One region of the Stenotrophomonas sp. Steno-Z1 genome, then DNA from elsewhere that is predicted to be linked to it. Evidence: riboswitches for the same ligand, from Rfam matches in the RefSeq annotation. Region 1 holds a riboswitch; the other holds the start of a gene.
The links. A riboswitch is a leader RNA that binds a small molecule or an ion and turns the genes downstream of it on or off. The one in region 1 is predicted to bind glycine.
Positions count from the first base shown of each region.

Region 2: another riboswitch for glycine. It lies ahead of gcvP (aminomethyl-transferring glycine dehydrogenase); the one in region 1 lies ahead of AC06FD_RS12975 (trimeric intracellular cation channel family protein).

Region 1 is NZ_JBWJPB010000004.1:109,638-116,980, forward strand. Features, by position in the region: gene AC06FD_RS12950 (NAD(P)/FAD-dependent oxidoreductase) at 1-611, shown strand, start outside; gene AC06FD_RS12955 (hypothetical protein) at 608-748, opposite strand; gene AC06FD_RS12960 (nuclear transport factor 2 family protein) at 808-1,254, opposite strand; gene AC06FD_RS12965 (hypothetical protein) at 1,286-1,720, opposite strand; gene AC06FD_RS12970 (GIY-YIG nuclease family protein) at 1,834-2,106, opposite strand; glycine riboswitch at 2,151-2,245, shown strand; glycine riboswitch at 2,254-2,345, shown strand; gene AC06FD_RS12975 (trimeric intracellular cation channel family protein) at 2,437-3,054, shown strand; gene AC06FD_RS12980 (MdtA/MuxA family multidrug efflux RND transporter periplasmic adaptor subunit) at 3,272-4,426, shown strand; gene AC06FD_RS12985 (MdtB/MuxB family multidrug efflux RND transporter permease subunit) at 4,423-7,343, shown strand, end outside.
Region 2 is NZ_JBWJPB010000001.1:430,607-437,949, forward strand. Features, by position in the region: gene gcvP (aminomethyl-transferring glycine dehydrogenase) at 517-3,411, opposite strand; glycine riboswitch at 3,500-3,601, opposite strand; gene AC06FD_RS01765 (multidrug effflux MFS transporter) at 3,881-5,104, shown strand; gene AC06FD_RS01770 (siderophore-interacting protein) at 5,268-6,161, shown strand; gene AC06FD_RS01775 (hypothetical protein) at 6,241-6,633, shown strand; gene AC06FD_RS01780 (M2 family metallopeptidase) at 7,165-7,343, opposite strand, start outside.

The DNA of each region.
Region 1 (7,343 bases):
CGGTCAGCGACATCAACGGCGACGGCTTCCAGCTGGGCAACCAGTTCGTTCCGGCGCGCACCGTGGTGTGGGCCGCCGGTGTCGCGGCCTCGCCGTTGGCACGCACGCTGGAGGTGCCGCTGGACCGCGCCGGCCGCGTGCCGGTGCAGCCGGACCTGACCCTGGAGGGCTACCCGGACGTCTTCGTCGCCGGTGACCTGGCCGCGCTCAGCCAGGCCGACGGCAAGCCGGTGCCGGGGGTGGCCCCGGCCGCCAAGCAGATGGGCAAGCACGTGGCCGCGATCATCCGTGCGCGGCTGGAAAACAAACCGGCGCCGGGCCCGTTCAAGTACCAGGATTTCGGCAACCTGGCCACGATCGGGCGCATGGCGGCCATCGTGCACCTGGGCAAGCTGCAGCTGTCCGGCGTGCTGGCCTGGTGGTTCTGGCTGGCCGCGCACGTGTTCTTCCTGATCGGTTTCCGCAACCGCATCGTGGTGCTGCTCAACTGGGCGGTGGCGTACTGGAGCTACCAGCGCAGCGCGCGGATCATTTTCGGGGATGACCGGGAGGACCGGCGCGCACGAGCGCCGGCCCCACAGGTGGAAGCTGACACGACACCACCCCGCTAGCGCTGCGGCGCCGCTGCATGGGGCGCCGCGCGGGCGTCGTCCCAGCCCTCGGCATTGCGCAGACCCCAGACTCCTTTCCCATCGGCCACGCGTTTGACGAAGTAGTCGTAGCGCACCTCCGGCCGCGTCTGCAGCACGGCATCGAGCTCGTTTGGCCCGAATCGATACCCCGACTCAGTGGCGGGGTGCGTCGTCGTCACTTGGCTGTTGCCTTGGGCTTGCTGTACCACAGCGCATTGACGATGACCCAGCGCTCGCCGAACCGGCCCATGTGGAAGTAGTCCACGAACCACGGCGTTTCCAGCCGCACCGAGGCGGCGTTGCCGGTAACGTCGAGCAGCGTGCAGCGGCGGTTCCACTGGTCCTTGGGGGTTTTCAACGCGCCCTGCCGGGTGAGTTCAACCAGCTCCTCCTTCGACATCCGGCGCAGGCCGAGGCGCTCATCCGGGGTATCGCCGAGGATCGCGCGCTTGGCCAGGTCCGGGTGCAGCGAGCGCGCCACGCGGGCCGGGTCACCCTCGAGCTGGCCGTCCACGTAGTCCAGGCAGGTGGCTTCAATCGCGGCACGCGTGCCGGGATCGATGACGGGGGCGGCAGGGTTCGTAGCGCCGGCAACGGCGAGCAGCAGGGCAAGCGGGGTCATCGCAGGGTGTCCCTCGGGTAGGTGGAGCAGCTCAGTCCTCGCGGAACAGCGCCAGTTCGGTCAGGCCCAGCTGCAGGTAGGTGAAGGCGGCGGCTTCGTCGCTCATCAGCCCGCCCACCGGCCGGCGGTCCAGCCAGGCGGTGATCGTCGCGTTGTGCAGTTTCACCGCGTCGGCCATCGCCTCCTTGCTCGCCTGGCTTTCCGCGTCCTGCATCCCTTCGCGGATGGCGTCGTCGCAGATGCCCCAGTACTCGGCCAGCGGCATGATGCCCCGGAGTTCGACTGGCACGTGGGTGGGATCGAGGCGAATGCGCGCGCGCTCCACGGCATCGGCGGCGAGCCTGGCGCGGAATGCGTCGGCGGTGCCGCTCTCGCCGTGACGCAGCGCTGGCGAGTACGCCGCCGTCGCTGCGGGTGGCGCGTCGTCCCGGCCCGGCGACCGGCGCAGGGCCGGTGGGCGGGACATGGCCGCGCGCAGCCAGGCAAGCCGTCTGCGATGGAGATCGAACATCCCGGTTCCCTCCGCGTGGTGGCCGATTGTGGCCTACCTCGCAGCCCCCAACCAGTACCGACGCACCCTCAGGACGAGGTGTCTGCCGCCTGCAACCAGGCCAGTTTGCGCGCGCGTGGCTGGCGCTTGAGCTGCCATTCGGCCCGGGAGGCGGCCGCCCGGTCCGGATAGGCGCGCATGGCCAGCAGCTTCAGCGGCGGGTTGGCGCGCGTGTACCTGGCCCCCTTGCCGGCCAGGTGGGCCTGGAAGCGCGCGTCCACGTCGTTGCTGATGCCGGCGTAGTAGCTGCCATTGCGGCATTCCAGCAGGTAGACGTACCAGGGGGCGGGTTCAGCGGGCATACCGGGATTATCCACCGGGGCGCGGCCGCTGGCTGCTAGAATCCGCCCCGGATGCAGGAGAGAGGTGCCACGCTGGCACCCGCCGAAGGCGCAGGCTCCCATAATCGCTCAGGCCGGTGGCTCGATACGCCACCAACCATGCATGCAGTACGCCGATCTGGAGAGAGGTCTTCAATGACCCGCCGAAGGGGCACGTGGCCTTGGCCACTGAACTCTCAGGCAAAAGGACAGCGGGAGCGGCAACGGTTTCCCCACCCCACGCCAGTGCCCTGCGCTGGCGTGCCGGGTGCGTGTTGCCGTCCCCCGCCTGACGCGTCCGGATGCTCTCCCATGCTGCTCTCCCTGATCTACCTCATCGCCATCTCCGCCGAAGCCATGACCGGCGCGCTCTCCGCCGGGCGCCGACGCATGGACCTGTTCGGCGTGGTCATCATCGCCTGCGTCACCGCACTGGGCGGAGGCTCGCTGCGCGACATCGTGCTGGGCCACTACCCGCTGGGCTGGGTGAAGCACCCGGAGTACTTGGGGTTCACCATCTGCGCGGCCTTGATCGCCACCTGGGTGGCGCGCTGGATGCACCACTTCCGCCGCACGTTCCTGGTATTGGATGGACTGGGGCTGATCTGTTTCACCCTGATCGGCTGTGCGGTGGCGCGCGATGCCGGCCACGCCGCGCCGATCGTGCTGATCGCGGGCATGTTGACCGGCGCCTTCGGCGGCGTGCTGCGCGATGTGCTGTGCAATGAGGTGCCGCTGATCTTCCAGAAGGAACTGTATGCGGTGATCACGCTGTTCACCGGTGCGGCGTACCTGGGCCTGCTGGAGCTGGGCGTATCGCTCAACGCGGCCACGCTGTGGTGCCTGGGCGGTGGCTTCCTGCTGCGCCTGCTGGCGATCCACTTCAAGTGGGAAATGCCGAAGTTCGTGTACCGCGACGAGGTGCATTGAACGGCACGTTCAATGCACTCTTCCATGACCAAGGTCATGTGAACGCAACGGGCCTCTCGCGGTACCATGGCGCCCCCGCCCCTCCCGGGACGGCATCCAGCCACGCTGCGGCATTCGACCAGCGGCCCCGCCAGACAACCCCCATTTCGCCTCACCTGCCCCCACGGGCCGGTACACCATGGACGCGCCGGCTGTTGGGCTTGCGCGCAGGATGCCCATGTCTGCTTCGCCGCCGCGCCGCCGTCTGTTGAAACCGCTGTTGGTCCTGGCCGTGCTGGCCGCCGCCGTGATCGCCTGGCGGGCCCTGTCGCCCGCCCCCGCCGCCGATCCCGCGCCTGCCGCCAACGCCACCCCGGTGCGCGTGGCCACGGTGGTGCGCGACGACCTGGTGGTGCGCCTGAAGGCACTGGGCACGGTCACCCCGTTGCACACGGTGAGCCTGCGCAGTCGCGTGGATGGCGAGCTGCTGCGGCTGTCCTTCCGCGAGGGTGAACACGTCAAGGCCGGCGACCTGATTGCCGAGATCGACCCGCGCCCGTACCAGGTGGCGCTGGCGCGTGCGCTGGGCACCCAGCAGCAGAACCTGGCCGAACTGGACAACGCGCAGACCCAGCTCAACCGTTACAGCGAACTGCAGGCCAGGCACTTCGTCTCCGCGCAGGACCTGAGCGACCAGCAGAGCAAGGTGCGCCAGCTGCAGGGCCGGCGCCAGACCGACCAGGCCGCGGTGGATGAAGCCCGCCTGCAGCTGCAGTACACCCGCATCACCGCGCCGGTGGCCGGGCGCATGGGCCTGCGCAACGTGGACGTGGGCAACCTGGTGCGCAGCAGCGACAGCGAACCGTTGGCCACCATCACCCAGACCACGCCGATCAGCGTGCTGTTCACCGTGCCCGAGCCGGACCTGCCGGCCGTGGTGGCGGCCGTGCGCGCCACGCCCGACCTCACCGTGGAAGCATGGGACCGCGAGGAGCGCACGGCGCTGGGCGACGGCGTGCTCGCCAGCCTGGACAACCGCATCGATACCGCCACCGGCACGCTGAAGCTGCGCGCGCAGTTCGCCAACGCCGACGAGGCGCTGTTCCCCAACCAGTTCGTCAACATCCGCCTGCAGGTCAGCAGCAGCGATGCGGTGGTGATCCCCAATGCCGCCGTGCAGTTCGGCAGCAAGGGCAGCTATGTGTACGTGATTGCCCCGGACAACACCTCGCACCTGCGCAACGTGGTGCTGGGCCCGGCCGATGGCGAGCGCGTGTCGGTACGCGACGGCCTCAAGGCCGGCGAGCGGGTGGTGGTGGAAGGCATCGACGGCCTGCGCGAAGGCGCCAAGGTGGAGGTGGTCAGCCAGGATCCGCCGCGGACCGGCGCATGAACCTGTCGCGCGTCTTCATCGAGCGCCCGGTGGCCACCACGCTGCTGATGGTGGCACTGCTGCTGTCCGGCGCGATGGCCTACCGGCTGCTGCCGGTGGCGGCGCTGCCGCAGGTGGACTACCCGATCATCCAGGTCACCACGCTGTACCCCGGCGCCAGCCCGGGGGTAACCACCAGCGCAGTGACCGCGCCGCTGGAGCGCCAGCTCGGGCAGATTCCCGGGCTGAAGCAGATGTCCTCCACCAGCTCGGGCGGCGCCTCGGTGATCACCCTGCAGTTCTCGCTGGAGGTCGCGCTCGGCGTAGCCGAGCAGGAAGTACAGGCGGCCATCAACGCCGCCGACAGCTTCCTGCCCGACGACCTGCCGGTGCCGCCGGTGTACCGCAAGGTCAACCCGGCCGACACCCCGATCCTGACCCTGGCGGTGACCTCGCAGGGGCTGTCGCTGCCGCAGGTGCACGACCTGGTGGACACGCGCATGGCCCAGCGCCTGTCGCAGCTGCCGGGCGTGGGCTTGGTCAGCCTGGCCGGCGGGCAGCGCCCGGCAGTACGCATCCAGGTGAACCCGTCGGCGCTGGCCGCCAACGGGCTGAGCATGGCCAGCATCCGCACCGCGATCGGGGCGGCCAACGTCAACATGCCCAAGGGCAGCTTCGACGGCCCCACCCGCGCGATCATGCTCGATGCCAACGATCAGATGCGTTCGGTGGCCGAATACCAGGCGCTGATCCTGGCCTACAAGGACGGCGCCCCGCTGCGGCTGGGCGATGTGGCCACGATTGAACACGGCGCGGAAAACCGCCAGCTGGCCGCGTGGTCGGGCACCACGCCCGCGGTCCTGATCAACATCCAGCGCCAGCCCGGGGCCAACGTGATCGCGGTGGTGGACCAGGTGCGTGCACTGCTGCCGCAGTTGCAGGCCTCGCTGCCCAAGGGCGTGGACGTGGCGGTGCTGAGCGATCGCACCGAATCGATCCGCGCCTCGATCCGCGGGGTGCAGCACGAGCTGCTGATCGCCATCGCGCTGGTGGTGATGGTCACCTTCGTGTTCCTGCGCAACCTGCCGGCCACGATCATTCCCAGCATCGCGGTGCCGCTGTCGCTGGTGGGCACCTTCGGGGTGATGCTGCTGGCCGGGTTCTCGCTCAACAACCTCACGCTGATGGCGCTGACCATCGCCACCGGTTTCGTGGTGGACGATGCGATCGTGATGCTGGAAAACATCGCCCGCCACATCGAGCGCGGCGCCACGCCGATGCAGGCCGCGCTGAAAGGCGCCCGGCAGATCGGCTTCACATTGATCTCGCTGACCCTGTCGCTGATCGCGGTGCTGATCCCGCTGCTGTTCATGGCCGACGTGGTGGGCAAGCTGTTCCACGAGTTCGCGATCACCCTCGCGGTGGCGATCGGCATCTCGCTGCTGGTCTCGCTGACGCTGACGCCGATGATGTGCGCGCGACTGCTCAAGGCCGGGCATGCCACCCGCCGTGATGCCGACGGCCAGGAATCGGCGCAGCAGGGCGACCCGTTCGACCGCGTGGTGGCGATCTACGACCGCCAGCTGCAGTGGGTGCTGCAGCGCCAGCCGCTGATGCTGGGTGCCACCGTGGCCACGCTGCTGCTCACCGCGGCACTGTACGTGTGGGTGCCCAAGGGGTTCTTCCCGGTGCAGGACGCCGGCTTGATCCAGGGCATCAGCGAGGCGCCGCAGTCGATCTCGTTCCAGGCCATGGCGCAGCGCCAGCAGGCGCTGGCCGATGCGTTGCTGGGGGAGGAGGACGTGGCCAGCCTGTCCTCGTTCATCGGCGTGGACGGCAACAACGCCACGCTCAACAGCGGCCGGTTGCTGATCGAATTGAAACCGCATGCGCAGCGCAGCAGCGACGCGCAGGCGATCATCGCGCGGCTGCAGCAGCGCGTGGCGCGCGTGCCGGGCATCACGCTGTACCTGCAACCCGTGCAGGAACTGGGCATCGAGGACCGCATCAGCCGCACCCAGTACCAGTTCACCCTGACCAGCCCCGACAGCGACCAGCTTTCGCAGTGGACGCCCCGGTTGCTGGCCCACCTGCAGCAGTCCGCGGCCCTGGCCGACGTGGCCAGCGACCTGCAGGACCAGGGCCTGCAGGCGCACGTGCTGATCGACCGGGTCGCCGCCGCACGCCTGGGCATCCAGGTGGACGCGGTGGCCGATGCGCTGTACGACGCGTTCGGCCAGCGCCAGATCTCCACCATCTTCACCCAGGCCAACCAGTACCGCGTGGTGCTGGAAGCGCGCCCGGACGTGGCCTTCGGGCCGGACGCCATCGCGCGCCTGCACGTGGCCGGGCCGGATGGCAAGCAGGTGCCGTTGAATGGCATCGCGCGCATCGAGCAGCGCCCGGCGCACCTGCTGATCAACCACGTGGGCCAGTTCCCGGCGGTGACGTTCTCGTTCAACCTGGCACGCGGTGCGTCGCTGGGCGAGGCGGTGCAGGCCATTGAAGGCGCGCGTGCAGCGATCGGCCTGCCCACCGGCGTGGAGCTGCGCCTGCAGGGCGCGGCCGACGCCTTCCGCGCCTCGCTGTCGAGCACGCTGTGGCTGGTGCTGGCCGCGGTGGTGGTGATGTACTTGGTGCTGGGCGTGCTGTATGAGAGCTTCATCCACCCCATCACCATCCTCTCCACCCTGCCCTCGGCCACGGTCGGCGCCCTGCTGGCGCTGCTGCTGAGCGGGCGCAGCCTGGACCTGATCGCGGTGATCGGCATCGTGCTGCTGATCGGGCTGGTGAAGAAGAACGCGATCATGATGATCGACTTCGCGCTGGAGGCCGAGCGCGAGTTCGGCCTCGCCCCACGCCAGGCGATCCACCAGGCTGCGCTGCTGCGCTTCCGTCCGATCCTGATGACCACGTTGGCCGCGCTGTTCGGCGCGAT
Region 2 (7,343 bases), on a different contig from region 1:
GCAAAGCCAGCCGAAGCCGCGCGACCACGGCGCAACCAAACCGTCCGACGTTCAACCCCGGCCGAAGAAGACCGTCCGGGTTCATGGCGCCGGAACGGAGAGCATCCACGCATGGCGTGGATCTACGATTGATCCGCGTCCATACGGCCCCGCCAATGACCCGCGACGTTCCACCGTAGATCCACGCCATGCGTGGATACCGCGCGAAGCGCGGCAACGCCCAGCGACCACGGCGCAACCAGACCGCCCGACGTTCACCCCCAGCCGAAGAAGACCGCCCGGGTTCATGGCGCCGGAACGAAGAGCATCCACGCATGGCGTGGATCATGATCGATCTGTGTGGATACCGCCCGAACAATGACCCGCGACGTAAAAACACCGTAGATCCACGCCATGCGTGGATACCGCGCGCAGCGCGGCAAACCCCCTCCGCAGCACACGACCCACGCACCGCCCCGCAACAAAAAAACGGCCCGCTTGCGCGGGCCGTCCTTCGTTGCAGCCGGGCGGGGTGGCTCAGACCTCCACGCCCTCGTCTTCCTTGTACGCATCCACCGGGATGCACGCACACATCACGTTCTTGTCGCCGTACACGTTGTCCACGCGCGCCACCGGCGGCCAGTACTTCTGCTGGCGCAGGCTCGCCAGCGGGAAGGCCGCCAGCTCGCGCGGGTAGGCGTGCGCCCACTCGCTGGCCGACACCGCGGTGGCGGTGTGCGGGGCGTGCTTGAGCGGGTTGTCCTCGCGGTCCAGGCGGCCGTCCTCGATCGCGGCAATCTCTTCGCGGATCTGGATCATCGCGTTGATGAAGCGGTCCAGCTCGTGCAGCGATTCGCTCTCGGTCGGTTCCACCATCAGCGTGCCGGCGACCGGGAAGCTCAGGGTCGGGGCATGGAAGCCGAAATCGATCAGGCGCTTGGCCACGTCCTCGGCGCCGATGCCGGAGGTCTTCTCCAGCGGTCGCACGTCCAGGATGCACTCGTGCGCCACCAGCCCGTTGCGGCCGGTGTACAGGGTCTTGAAGTGCGGGGCCAGGCGCTTGGCGATGTAGTTGGCGTTGAGCAGCGCGACCTGGGTCGCCTTGCGCAGGCCGGCGGTGCCCATCAGGGTGATGTACATCCAGCTGATCGGCAGGATCGAGGCGCTGCCGAAGCTGGCCGCGCTGACCATGCCGACATCGCCTTCGCCGCCCAGCACCTTGGGCAGGAACGGGGCGAGGTGCGACTTGACCGCACACGGGCCGACGCCCGGGCCGCCGCCGCCGTGCGGGATGCAGAAGGTCTTGTGCAGGTTCAGGTGCGACACGTCCGAGCCCCACTTGCCGGGCTTGGCCACGCCGACCAGGGCGTTCATGTTGGCGCCGTCGGTGTACACCTGGCCACCGTGCTTGTGCACGATCTCGCAGATGTCCACCACCTCTTCCTCGAACACGCCGTGCGTGGACGGGTAGGTGATCATCAGCGCGGCCAGGCGGTCGCTGTACTTCTCCGCATTGACGCGGATGTCATCCAGGTCGACGTTGCCGTTGGCATCGGTCTTGGTCACCACGACCTTCATGCCGCACATCTGCGCCGAGGCCGGGTTGGTGCCGTGCGCCGAATCCGGAATCAGGCAGACATCGCGGTGGCCTTCGCCGCGCGAGCGGTGATAGGCGCGGATCGCCAGCAGGCCGGCGTACTCGCCCTGCGCGCCGGAGTTCGGCTGCAGGCTCACAGCGTCATAGCCGGTGCACTCCACCAGCATCGCTTCCAGCCCGTCGATCAGTTCCTTGTAGCCGGTGGCCTGGTCGGCCGGGGCCAGCGGGTGGATGTTGGCGAACTCCGGCCAGGTCACCGGGATCATCTCGGCGGTGGCGTTGAGCTTCATGGTGCAGCTGCCCAGCGGGATCATGGTGCGATCCATCGCCAGGTCCTTGTCCGCCAGCGAACGCAGGTAACGCAGCAGTTCGTGCTCGCTGTGGTGGGTGTTGAACACCGGGTGGGTCAGGAAGGCGCTGGTGCGCACCAGGCCGGCCGGCAGTGCATCGGCGGTGGCCGCATCGAGCGCCTCCACATCGACGCTGGCACCGAACAGCTCGCCCAGCGCGATGATGTCGGCGCGGGTGGCGGTTTCATCCAGGCTGATGCCGACCGCGTCGCTGTCGATCGCGCGCAGGTTGATGCGCGCGGCCGCGGCCTTGGCGTGGATCGCCTTGGCGTCGATGCCCTTGACGTGCAGGGTGTCGAAGAAGTGCTCGCCCACGTTGACGCCGGCGCCGCGCAGTGCCGCGGCCAGGATCGCGGCCAGGCGATGGGTGCGGCGGGCGATGCGGGTCAGGCCGTCCGGGCCGTGGTAAACGGCATACATCGAGGCCATCACCGCCAGCAGCACCTGCGCGGTGCAGATGTTGGAGGTGGCCTTCTCGCGACGGATGTGCTGCTCGCGCGTCTGCAGGGTGAGGCGGTAGGCAGGATTGCCCTGCGCATCCACCGACACGCCGATCAGGCGGCCCGGCATCGAGCGCTTGTAGGCGTCGCGGCAGGCCATGAAGGCGGCATGTGGGCCGCCGAAACCGAACGGCACGCCGAAACGCTGCGAGTTGCCGACCACGATGTCCGCGCCCCATTCGCCGGGCGCGGCGATCAGGGTCAGGGCGAGCAGATCGGTGGCCACGGCCACCAGGCCGCCACGCGCGTGCACGGCGTCGGCCAGTGCCTTGTAGTCGCCGATATGGCCGAAGGTGTCCGGGTACTGCAGCAGAACGCCGTAGGCTTCGGCGTCCATCGCCTCGGCCGGGGTGCCCACGCGCAGCACGATGCCGAGCGGTTCCGCGCGGGTGCGCAGCAGTTCCAGCGTCTGCGGGTGCACGGCGTCGTGCACGAAGAAGGTGTCGGACTTGCTCTTGGCCGAGCGCTTGGCCAGGGTCATCGCTTCGGCGGCGGCGGTGGCTTCATCCAGCAGCGAGGCGTTGGCGATCTCCATGCCGGTCAGATCGGCGCACAGGGTCTGGAAGTTGATCAGCGCTTCCATGCGGCCCTGCGAAATCTCGGCCTGGTACGGGGTGTAGGCGGTGTACCACGCCGGGTTCTCCAGCACGTTGCGCAGGATGACGTTCGGGGTGAGCGTGCCGTAGTAGCCCTGGCCGATGAAGGTGCGGAACACCTGGTTCTTGTCGGCGATGGCGCGGATCTTGGCCAGCGCCTGCACTTCGGTCAGCGACTCGGGCAGGTCCAGCGGTGCCGGCGACTTGATCCCGGCCGGGACGATCGCATCGGTCAGCGCGTCCAGCGAGCCGTGGCCGACCACGTCGAGCATCTGCGCGATTTCGGCGTCGTTGGGGCCGATGTGGCGTTCGACGAACGCGTGGCTGTGTTCAAGCTCGCGCAGGGTAGGGGCACGCTGGGCGGAGGTATTCGGGGACATGGCTGGCATCTCGGAGAGTGGGCACGCACGTTCGGAAGGCGGCCGGGTCGAGGTGCTTCGCAGACGCGCGCGAACCACCGGACCTTGCGGTCTTCCTGGGTGCCCCTCTGTCCTTTTGCCTGAGAGTTTAAAAGCGCGCATCTGCGTGCTTCGTGCCCCTTCGGCGCCGGCAGTGGCCGGTCTCTCCAGAGTTTTGCTGCGGGTGGTATCGGGCCTGAGCGATTACGGGCGTTGCGCCTTCGGCAGCGGGTGTCCGCTTCTCCCACCATGGTGCCCGGCGATTATAGCCCAGCGTCCCCGCCGGCAACGGCCTTATGGCACATGAATGAGGGCCGCCGGAGCTGCGTCGATGGCCTTGTCGGCATGGTGCCGGGGCCGGCAAAGGCCTATGATGGCCGGATCCTCGTATTCATCTGGCGCCGCCCGTTCCGGGCTGGCGCCCGCCGTGCGTTCACGCATGGCCCAGACGGAAGACCGCATGACGCCCGCCTCGCCCTCGACCCGCCGCCTGGCCCTGCTGCTCGCAGGCCTGGCGATGTTCGGTCCGTTCTCCATCGACACCATTTTCCCGGCCTTCCTGCTGCTCGGCGAGCGCATGCAGGTCGACCAGGTGGCGGTGCAGCAGACCATCAGCGTGTACCTGCTGTTCTATGGCCTGATGAGCCTGGCCCACGGCCCGTTGTCCGATGCGTTCGGGCGCAGGCGGGTGATCATCGGTGGGCTGGTGCTGTTCATCGGTGCCTCGATCGGCTGCGCGCTGTCGCGCGACATGACCACGCTGCTGGTGTTCCGCGCCCTGCAGGGCGTCACCGCGGGGGTCGGGGTGATCGTCGGCCGCGCGGTGATCCGCGACCTCTACCACGGGGCCGACGCGCAGCGGCTGATGAGCCAGGTGTCGATGATCTTCGGCGTCGCCCCGGCGATCGCGCCGATCATCGGCGGCTGGATACTGCTCGGCGGCGGCGACTGGCCGCTGATCTTCTGGTTCCTGGTGCTGTTCGGCGTGGTCCTGCTGCTCGCCACCGGCAAGTGGCTGCCGGAAACCCACCCGGTGGAGGCGCGCACGCCGCTGTCGATGCGCGAACTGCTGCGCAGCTATGTGCGGATGGGCTCCAACCCGCGCCTGCTGCGCCTGGCCGCCGCCGGTGCATTCAATTTCTCCGGCATCTTCCTGTACATCGCCTCGGCGCCGGTGTTCGTGATGCAGCACCTCAAGCTGGGCGAGGGCGGCTTTGCGTGGCTGTTCATTCCCACCATTGGCGGCATGACGATGGGCTCGTTCCTGTCCGGTCGCATGGCCGGGCGCCTCACCGCGCAGCGCCAGATCGCGATCGGCTTCGGCCTGTGCGCGGTGTCGGCGCTGCTCAACCTGGGCTACGTGTTCTCGGTGCCGCAGATCATGCTGCCGTGGGCCGTGCTGCCGATCTTCCTCGGCGGCGTCGGCATGGCGCTGATCTTCCCGATCCTGGCGCTGGCGGTGCTGGACATGTACCCGCACCAGCGCGGGTTGGCCTCGTCGATGCAGATGTTCATCCAGTTGATGATCAACACCGTGGTGGCCGGCGTGGTCTCGCCGCTGCTCAGCGCCAGGCCGGTGCATCTGGCGCTGGGTTACGCCGGCTTCTTCGCCATCGGCGCCTCGTTCTGGTACTGGGAACGGCACCGCGAGCGGCGTCGCGACGTGCTCACCCCGATCGAGTAAGCCGTGTGCACGCCACGCGTGCGCGCCGTGCACGCGTGGCGAGGCCGGCATTGCCACGCCGCGGCACCGGCGTATCCTGTGCGCTCGCCAGCCAGTTCGTGTACCACGACAGCCAATACGCTCCCCTGCGGACCCCGTGTCCGCCGCACTCCAGGGTGATTGCATGGCTGCACAGCCGACCTACCGCCTGTTCGACGTCGCGCTCAAGCAGCGCACCGTCCTCTCCCCGTCGCTGACCCGCATGGTCTTTGCCGCGCCCGACGTGGCCAACATGAAGACCGAGGGGCCTGACCAGCGCATCAAGGTGTTTTTCCCGTTGCCCGGCCAGGAGGCGCCCGACGTGCCGCAGGGCGCGGACTGGTACGCCCGCTACCGCGCGCTCCCCGAGGGCGAGCGCGCGCCGATGCGCACCTACACCCTCCGTGCGCTGCGCCCCGAACTGGGCGAGGTGGACGTCGATTTCGTCCTGCACGGCGAGACCGGCCCCGCATCGCGCTGGGCCATGCACGCCCGCATCGGCGACCGCATCGGCCTGCTGGCGCCGGACGCGCAGGTGGCCGAAAGCAGCCAGGGCTGCGAATGGAAGCCGCCGGCCGGCGTGCGACGCGTCCTGCTGGTGGCCGACGACACCGCATTGCCGGCCGTGGCCGGGATCCTCGAGGCGCTGGCGCAGTGGCCGCATCCGCCGCAGGTGCAGGCGTTCCTGGAAGTGCAGCACGAGGCGGACGTGCTGCCGCTGGCGGCCCCGCTGGGGGCGCAGTTGTTCTGGCTGGTACGCGAGGGCGCCGCACACGGGCAGCGGCTGCAGGAGGCGGTGCGCGCGCGGATCGGGTCCGCCGCAACCCGCAGCGCCGACCAGACGCTGGCCGAGATCGATATCGACCAGGACATCCTCTGGGAGCAGGCCAGTGCCGAAGCCACCGGCCTGTACGCCTGGGTGGCAGGGGAGGCCGGCGCGGTGATGGCCATCCGCCGCCACCTGGTGAAGGACTGCGGCATCGACAAACGGTCCATCACGTTCATGGGCTATTGGCGCCACGGCAAGGTCCTCGACTGAGCCGTCAGGGCCAGCATCGGCGGGCCCGCCAGGGCCCGTGCGGTATCCTTGGCACTTTGCCGCAGTCCGGATTTCCCCCATGTCCACCACCTCCAAACTGCGCCGCGACATCCGCCGGCGCCGCGAAACCCAGGCCGCCAACCGCGAGCAGGCCAACGCCACGCCGGTTGAACCGCATGCGGAACTGCGCGACCAGCAGCGCACGCTGCTGGCCGGCATCGTCCGCCGGGATGGCGAGTGGGTGCTGGGCATGGATGGCCGCATCGCCGGCCAGACCCCCAGTGCAGCGCGGGTGCTGGCCTTGATCATGCAGGCCGCCGAACTGCACGAACGTGAAGGCACGCCGGTGCGACTGGTGTATTCCGATGCCTTGAAGGATGCCGCGCATGCCGAAGCAACGGCCGACGGCAAGGATTTCGAGCAGTTCAAGGTGGAGCTTGCCGCCAGCCTGAAGCGCCCGGCGCATTCCTGAGCGGGCGCCACGCGACGCGTGGGTGCTTTTCGTGCCGATGCGGATGACGTCTGAGGCCTGACGTGCGTTGCGCATTGCACGTTGCCGAGCATGGCTCGGCACTACAGATTCGATAGCACCCGTAGAGCCACGCCATGCGTGGCTGCTTTTCGTGCCGATGACGTCTGAGGCCTGACGTACGGTGCGGGTTGCGCGTTGCCGAGCATGGCTCGGCACTACAGATTCGATAGCACCGTAGAGCCACGCCATGCGTGGCTGCCTTTCGCGCCGATGCCGATGACGTCTGACGTCCGACGTCCGACGTCTGAGGCCTGACGTGCGTTGCGCTTTGCATGTTGCCGAGCATGGCTCGGCACTACAGATTCGATAGCACCCGTAGAGCCACGCCATGCGTGGCCGCCTTTCGCGCCGATGCCGATGACGTCTGAGGCCTGCCGTGCATTGCGCGTTGCCAAGCATGGCTCGGCACTACCGATCGAAAAAAAGCCGGCGCTTGGGCCGGCTTTTTGGATCATCGACGTGCGCGAACGGTCAGCGTGCCGCTGCTGCCGCCGCTGCCGGCTTGGCCGCCGCGGTCGCGCCCGGGGCCTTCCAGCCGCACATCTGGCCCTGGTTCTGCTGCTTGAGCCACTCGTTGACCGGGGTGAAGTACTCGATCATCGGGCCGGCATCGAGCTTGTCGCCGCCGGTGATCTCACGCAGCGTGGCCT